2 regions of the Paenisporosarcina sp. TG-14 genome follow, and region 1 is predicted to be linked to the other one. Evidence: riboswitches for the same ligand, from Rfam matches in the RefSeq annotation. Region 1 holds a riboswitch; the other holds the start of a gene.
What was found. Region 1 has a riboswitch for S-adenosylmethionine ahead of C406_RS0104930 (O-acetylhomoserine aminocarboxypropyltransferase/cysteine synthase family protein). Riboswitches for the same ligand answer to the same signal wherever they lie in the genome.
Positions count from the first base shown of each region.

Region 2: another riboswitch for S-adenosylmethionine. It lies ahead of C406_RS0100475 (2,3-diketo-5-methylthiopentyl-1-phosphate enolase); the one in region 1 lies ahead of C406_RS0104930 (O-acetylhomoserine aminocarboxypropyltransferase/cysteine synthase family protein).

Region 1 is NZ_AMGD01000012.1:18,603-22,820, reverse strand. It holds gene metX (homoserine O-acetyltransferase MetX) at 1-459, opposite strand, end outside; gene C406_RS0104930 (O-acetylhomoserine aminocarboxypropyltransferase/cysteine synthase family protein) at 515-1,828, opposite strand; SAM riboswitch class I at 1,949-2,065, opposite strand; gene C406_RS0104925 (LysM peptidoglycan-binding domain-containing protein) at 2,310-3,119, shown strand; gene C406_RS0104920 (homoserine dehydrogenase) at 3,268-4,218, opposite strand, start outside.
Region 2 is NZ_AMGD01000002.1:27,318-31,535, forward strand. It holds gene C406_RS0100465 (VLRF1 family aeRF1-type release factor) at 1-752, shown strand, start outside; gene C406_RS0100470 (DUF421 domain-containing protein) at 947-1,540, shown strand; SAM riboswitch class I at 2,126-2,229, shown strand; gene C406_RS0100475 (2,3-diketo-5-methylthiopentyl-1-phosphate enolase) at 2,333-3,556, shown strand; gene C406_RS0100480 (2-hydroxy-3-keto-5-methylthiopentenyl-1-phosphate phosphatase) at 3,553-4,218, shown strand; gene C406_RS0100485 (methylthioribulose 1-phosphate dehydratase) at 4,215-4,218, shown strand, end outside.

The DNA of each region.
Region 1 (4,218 bases):
CACACCCCACTCTAGTACTTGCATTCCACCTAACGACCCACCAATAACTGCTCTAACTTTATTGATTCCGAGCTTTTTAAGTGCTTGATGCTGAGCTGTCACCATATCTCGGACGGATACGAAAGGAAAGGTTAAACGATAGTTTAATTCCTCATTTAGGGGTGAAGCAGGGCCAGTAGAACCACCACATCCACCTAATATATTAAACGTAATCACTTGATAATGATTAAGATCTACAGGTGCATCATATCCAATAAATCCATTCCACCACCCTGGCTCTTCACTTGTACCCACAGTGACATGATTTCCAGTCAATGCATGACAGATAAGAACCACTGGAAGATCCTTGTTTCCGACTCGTTCATAACGAAGCGAAACATTGTTGAGAACCTTTCCAGATTCAAGTGTGATTGGATCTAGGTGAACTGTATCTTCTCTCCGTTCGATCTCAATTTTCAATCCATTGTGACTCACGGGGAATCAACTTCTTTCATATAGGTATAGTTAAACAAAATTAAGAATGAACAGCTATTTCAGACGCCTGTTTAATTGCTTGATCTAAGTCCGCAATTAAATCTTTTACATTTTCAATGCCAACTGACAAACGAATTTGATCCTCTAAGACGCCACTCGCCACCAAACCTTCAGCAGATAATTGTGCATGAGTAGTTGATGCTGGGTGAATAATTAGAGATTTTGCATCTCCAACATTTGCAACATGAGACCATAAAACTGTGTGATCGATTACTTTCCGTCCAGCCTCTCTACCGCCTTTAATACCAAATACAATGATTGAACCGGCACCCTTAGGTAAATATTTTTTTGCTAATTCATGAGATGCATGACTTTTTAAGCCCGGATATGACACCCATTCCACAGCTGGATGTTGTTCTAAATACTCTGCAACAACTTGCGTATTTTCAACATGACGCTCCATTCTTAAATGCAATGTTTCAAGGCCTTGCAATAGTAAAAATGCACTTTGTGGACTTAAGCAAGCTCCAATATCACGCAATAAATGAACTCTGAACTTTGCAATATATGCCGCTTCTTCTAAATCTACAAATCGAAGTCCATTGTAGCTTGTATCCGGTGTTGTGAAATCTGGGAATCTTCCATTATCGTATTTGAATTTCCCTGCATCAACAACCACCCCACCAATCGTTGTTCCGTGTCCTCCGATCCATTTTGTTGCTGAATGGACCACGATATCTGCACCATGCTCGATCGGTTTATTTAAATAAGGTGTCGCAAATGTACTATCGACGATTAATGGAACACCTTCTTCATGCGCTACTTTTGCAACAGCTTCAACGTCTAACACATTTAAACTTGGGTTACCGATTATTTCAGCAAATACTGCTTTTGTTTTTGCTGTAATAGCTTTCCTAAAATTTTCAGGATCAGATGGATCTACTAATTTCACATTAATTCCATAGCGTGGAAGCGTTGATGAAAATAAGTTATACGTTCCTCCGTATAGATTTGTTGCAGCTACTATCTCATCACCTGCACTGGCTAGATTTAATATAGCAAGCGTGATGCCAGCCATCCCAGAAGAAACAGCAACCGCTCCAACTCCGCCTTCAAGCAATGCAATACGATCTTCAAATGCAGCAACTGTTGGATTACCAATACGTGAATAAATATTTCCTGCTTCCTCAAGTGAAAATAACTTCTGCGCATGATCAGTGCTGTCGAAAACGAAAGAAGTTGTTTGGTAAATCGGAATTGCTCGTGAACCAGTTGTTGGATCTGGGCTCGTTGCACCGTGTAGAAGTAATGTCTCAATACCATAGTTTTCAGTAGGGTTTGTTGAATTTGTCATCTTTAATCTCTCCTCTTTTTTTATGTTTTTAGTTTTCTAGTGACCACAGTGAAAAGTCAATAAGTTTAAAAAAGGAATTAAAAAACCCCTTCATAAGAAGAGGGGGTTCCTGAGATCCTCCTCTTATCTTTCAGATCAAAATCAATCTGTAGGAATTAGCACCTTGCCGAATTAGGATAAAATTCGTTGGTTGCCGGGCATCGCAGGGCCTATTCCCTCCGCCACTCTGGATAAGAGTATATTAAGTTGGTAATTCAAAGTCTCTTGTTAAGGATTATAAATAAGTTTGCAATAAGAAGTCAACCTTTTTCTGAAAATTCGGTTCTTTTATTTTTGAATTAAAAAAGGGTTGTTGATCATAATCGATCGCTATAGTTCGTCTATCCCAGCTGGTGCCGTTTATTGAAGGAAGTTTATAACAATATTATTGACATTAATTTGACACACTGCGAATACCTTGTATAAAAAGGAGTGTTAAAAAATGACTGCTATACAAACCACAAATTATTTATATACTGTTCAGCCAAGAGATACCTTATACAGTATTGCTTCCCGTTTAGGTAGTACAGTCCCTGCGATTGAGCAAGCCAATTCACTATACCCCCCATTTACAGATCCGGGTCTTATTTTCCCAGGTCAGCTTCTCATTGTACCGGGAGGTAGATACGGCTATCGTTATGAAGTTTATTATATTGTTTCTCCAGGTGATACACTGTTATCTATAAGTCAACAGTTTTCTGGCGAGTTCGATCTTTTATTAGGAATTAATAGTCAAATTGCCAATCCTAATCTAATTTATCTGAACCAACCGATACTCGTTCCTGCTTTTATTTATGAAATCCAATCTGGAGATTCATTATACAGAATTGCTAGTCAAACTGGCATTCGAATTGAAGATATAATAAAAGCCAATGATCGAAGAGCCAGTTTTTCTCCAGATGTCCTTTATCCAGGTTATCGTTTAATTTTGCCGCTGGCTTCTTCACGAAATATTTTAGGCAATCGTCCATTACCGGGAGATAATATTCAATCAGGTAGCTTAATCGAAGGTGTAGCAAGGGTTTTTGAAGCAAATGTGTTGTACTCAATCGTTGACGATGCTGGCAACGTGATTTCACCAGAAAATTTCATTACAGCTAGTGCAGCAGGACCTGAATACGGTTATTTCTCTACGAATGTAGAATTTGATCGTGAACCTACAACCTCCACAGGTGACTTAAGAGTCTATACTAGAAGTGCCAATGATGGAAGTGTTCAGGATTTAGTAAGAGTCAAGATTGGTTTCACTTGAAATACCTATACTTTTATAGAACTTCATGAAACTAATTAAGTGATATGAGTCGTCAGATAATTTATTGATAGAGTATTTTTGTTACAGTTATCCTCTACTAAGCTTACTTCAATTCCTGTCATTGTAGAGTTGAGGATAACGTGCAAAATTAATCGATTTGAAGCTGTAACACTTCTTTTTCATGCTCACTTTTCAGCTTATAAGAGCCCAATATTGGATAAGAAATCAACGCATCATTTTGCTCGCAAAGCTTAAATAATTGGGACTTGGTGGCTTTAATAGAATAAACTCCCTCAGAAAGCTGATCATAATAGGCAATAACACTTAAAGAGAAATGGTTCCTGAGGTTACTTACTATCCAATAAGATATATCTTGATCCTTCGCTTCCTTTTTAATGATTGACTTCTTTTTCAGACTGTTTCCTAGTGTTGATTGTCTTTGAAAAACTTGAACAAGGTCTTCAATCATTGCACTTGCAGTTGGAAACATTCCAGCACCAGGACCCTGTAAAGTAATCCCACCGACAAGATCGGTTTTTACATGGACTGCATTCTCAACACCTTCCACATGGTAGAATGGATGTGACTTTGACACAAGTGTAGGAATGACCGAAGCGAAAAGACGATCCTCTTTTCTTTCAATTGAAGCAATATGCTTAAAATGTAATCCAAGCTTTTCAGCCATCTCAATTTGTTCACTTGTTATGTCAGTAATTCCATTTATTTTGACAGATTTTTGTTCAGGCTGTTCACCAAATGCAATTTCACTTAACACCATAAGCTTAAAATACGCATCAAACCCATCAATATCATTGCTTGGGTTAGCTTCCGCATATCCATTTAGCTGAGCTAGCTTTAATGCTTCAAGGAAAGACTGTTTCTGTTCGCGCATTTCAGTCAAAATAAAATTCGATGTTCCATTCAAAATCCCTTGGATCTCATAGACATTATTAACCTTCAACAATTGCTGCAATGTCTGTATAATAGGCACACCACCCGCAACGGTTGCCTCAAAACCAACCGATACTTTTTGCTTTGCAGCCAGCACAATTAATTCTCTACCATGACTTGAAAACATTTCCTTGTTAGCTGTAACAAT
Region 2 (4,218 bases), on a different contig from region 1:
GTGGTGAGAGAAGTGTATTGAGTGTATATTTGAACACTAATCCAGGTGACCCTGAACAGTTGAATGGTGCATGGAAAATTCATTTGAAAAACGGTTTGAAGGATTTAGACAAGTATTTAGCAGCTTCCAATAATGATACAGAATTGAAATCTTTTAAAAAACTCAAGAAAAAAGTAATGGATGAAATCGGAGATAATCGAAATGATTTACACAAAGGAGTCGTGATTTTTGCATCAGAGAACCCTCCACTGTGGTCAGTTTATTATGTGCAAGTACCTGTGAAATCAAGCTTTCATTGGGAAGACCATCCAGTGCTTGAAGAGATGGAATATATGTATAAAGCATATCCGGAAGCAGGAATTATCTTGCCAAGCTTTGGGGAAGTTCGCATATTCGATACCGCTATGGGATCCATCAAAGATGAATTGGTCTACATATTTGATGCGAATCTTGAAGAATGGGGAGAAGAGAAAAACATGGACCCTGATGGTCAACATGTAATTGGGAGCAGTAAAGTAGACTTCTTAGAATCACGCCTTAGAGAAAACTTGTACAGATTCTATAAGGAGATGGGTACAAATGTAGAGCAGCTGAAAAAAAGTCGTGGTTGGAGTGAAATACATGTAGCGGGTGAAGCAGAATTAGCAATTGCTTTCTCCGAAACATTGCGCGATAAACCAGCGAGCTGTATATATAAAAATTTAAATAATAGTCAACCGAATGAAGTAATTCATCAAATTTTCGAGAAATAAAATAGTACAAAACTCAACTGAATAGTACTAATTCTTAAACGTTAATTTAAAAGTAGCTCATGACAAAATTTGTGTAGTGTAAGTGTTATAACTTTCATTATTTAAAATGTATCTGTCATGGGCATTTACTTATAGTTCCACATAGAAGAACATTCCAACATATGTATTAATCGGAAATGGAAAGGAGTTCAAGTATGGATCTAAACTTGATTTGGCAAACAGTTCTTATTTTCGTAATTGGTACACTAATCCTAAGGGTAAGTGGTAGAAAATCAATATCTCAGATGACGATTCCTCAAACAGTAATAATGATTGGAATCGGTACATTGCTTATCCAGCCTGTCACAGGACGAGGACTCTGGACAACTTTTGGCGTAGCGGCCGTATTAGTATTAAGCCTAATAATTACGGAATACTTTCAAGTAAAATTTGATATAGCTGAAACAACACTTTCAGGCAAAGCTTTACCAGTAATTGAAAACGGTGTTTTAAACGAGAAGAACTTAAAGAAGCTCCGTTTACCGGTGGATAAGTTAGAAGCCAGACTTCGGCAATCTGGTATTACTTCAATTAATGATGTTCAAATTGCAACAATTGAGTCTAGTGGGCAATTAGGATACTTATTAAAAGAAGCTAAACAGCCTGCAACAAAAGAAGATATACGGAACCTGATTCAATTAATTCAATCCGGCAAATTAAATTTGAATAACCAAAGATATTCTCAAGAGAATATCTTTACCGAAACAATAAACAAGGAAACGACTGATGTACCAAGTCATTTACAATAAGTATTTAATAATGCAATGGTGAAGTTACCCTTTAAGATTATATAATTTTAATAAAGTATTAATCTATTATTAAATGGGTCTACTCTTAAAGGATATTCATATTTTATAATATTATGCGAGAATCGAACGGTATTTATAAAACTTAATAATAAAAATGCAAATGAAGTAATGCATCTGAGAGCGTTTCATTTTTCATAATGTTATAATTCTTACACATCCATTATAAGAAAAAAGGAGCTAAAGTCAATTCCTCTATTTAGTGTAAGTGTGATAAATTACTTTATTTCATATGAAGCTGTTTTTTCTTCAGTCAAAGGTTCATGCTTATATCTCTTCTTATTCTAAGTTTTATTTAAATAAAACTTATTTGACGTATAAAATGCTCATTTCTTATTTCTATTTCTTGGCAATTCTATATTTAGCGGAAAATTCTGTGAACTATTTCCAGGGAAATAAAAATATTGATAAATGATTGACAATCAATCTAATTGATGAAATAATCAAACAAATTCATTTTTAAGAAAAGCGTGGCATTTTACACAATAACGACTCCTACTTTTTCTTATCCTAAAATTAATATAATTATTCTTATTTAGAGCAGGTGGAGGGACAAGCCCTATGATACCCGGCAACCGATTCAATTTTGGACACGGTGCTAATTCTTACAGCTTATTGCTGAGAGATAAGAAGACGTTTATCCTGTTAACCTCTTCTTATTATGATGAGGTTTTTTTGTGTCAACTAAATTAAAACTGATGTTAATACATACATACAAAAGGAGAAGAGTTCAACATGAGCCAAATAACAGCATGCTATCAGCTTTATGGAAAGCCTGGTTCTTTTGAGAAAAAGGCAGAAGGAATTGCACTTGGTTTAACAATTGGATCTTGGACGGATTTACCGATGCTCGATCAACAACAACTAAAAAAACATAAAGGTATTGTCGTATCAATAAAAGAGTTTGTAGACGAATCTTACCCAATAACACCGGAAGAAATTAAAGCAGAAGTGAAAATTTCTTATCCTAGCGCAAATTTCACGTCAGATATACCAGCGATCTTGGCGACTGTTTTCGGAAAGCTGTCTCTAGACGGTAAAGTGAAATTACTAGACTTAGAATTTGGAAAGAAACTAGAAAGTAATTTTCCAGGTCCTAAGTTCGGGATTGAGGGAATTCGTACTATTCTTAATGTTCATGAACGACCACTGGTTATGAGTATTTTTAAAGGAGTAATTGGTAGGGACATAGATTATTTGGTAGCGCAATTACGAGAGCAAGCTTTAGGGGGAGTTGATCTTGTTAAGGATGATGAGATTTTATTTGAAAATCATCATACTCCATTTGAAAAGCGAATAACAAGAGGTAGAAAAGTATTACAACAAGTATATGAAGAAACTGGACATAAAACTTTGTATGCAATTAATTTAACAGGGAGAACATCTGAACTAAGAGGTAAGGCGAAGAGGGCGAGTGAGCTAGGGGCTGATGCCTTACTATTCAATGTTCATACGTATGGACTTGATGTCCTTCAAGAGTTAGCCGAAGACAAAGAAATTCAATTACCAATCATGGCTCATCCAGCATTTAGTGGAGCTTTCACTTCTTCTGCATTTTACGGGGTATCTAATCCACTACTCCTCGGGAAGTTAACACGCTATTTAGGTGCGGACTTGTCACTCTTCCCATCGCCATATGGTAGTGTAGCTCTAGAAAAAGATGTAGCCCTTGCAATTGCTGAAGAATTGACGAAAGAAACCACTTTTAAACGAACGTTTCCAGTTCCATCTGCAGGTATCCATCCGGGGCTAGTCCCGCTACTAGTTCAGGATTATGGAATTGACTGTGTGATTAATGCTGGCGGTGGTGTGCACGGACATCCGTCAGGTGCAGCTGGTGGTGGACGAGCATTCAGACAAGCAATTGATGCTGTTTTAGAAGGTGAAGAATTGTCGGAAGTAGTTAAAGAACAAGATGAATTAAGAGAAGCACTTAAATTATGGGGAAGTGACAAATGAAAAATCTAACTATTTTTTGTGATTTTGATGGGACTGTAACGACTCAGGACAACATTATTCATATTATGAAAAAGTTTAATCCCCCTGAATGGGAATCAACAAAAGATAATATTTTAGCACAAAATATTTCAATTGAAGAGGGAGTTAGAAAGATGTTTTCACTGCTGCCGTCTTCACTAAAGGATGAAGTAATTTCATACGTACTTGAAGAAGCGCAGATTCGTGAAGGTTTTGGAGAATTTGTTACCTATACAAAAAAACACAATATCCCCCTGTATATCGTTAGTGGAGGAATTGATTTTTTCGTCAAACCTCTTCTAGAGCCATATGGTCCATTTGAAGACATCTATTGCAACATAGCTGACTTTTCTGAAGATACTATTAAAATTATTTTCCCCTTTGGATGTGATGAAACTTGTGCTAGTCAAGGGTGCGGTTGTTGCAAACCGTCTATCATGCGAAATCTTCTTCCTAAAGATGCTACTAGCATAGTTATCGGAGATTCAATTACAGACCTAGAAGCGGCTAAGCTTGCAGACATAGTAATTGCAAGAGATTTTCTCATTGAAAAATGTGAAGAGTTAAGATTGCCTTACGAAAAGTATGAAAATTTTCATGATGTAATTACGATTATCGAGATACAATTGGATGTGAACTCATGA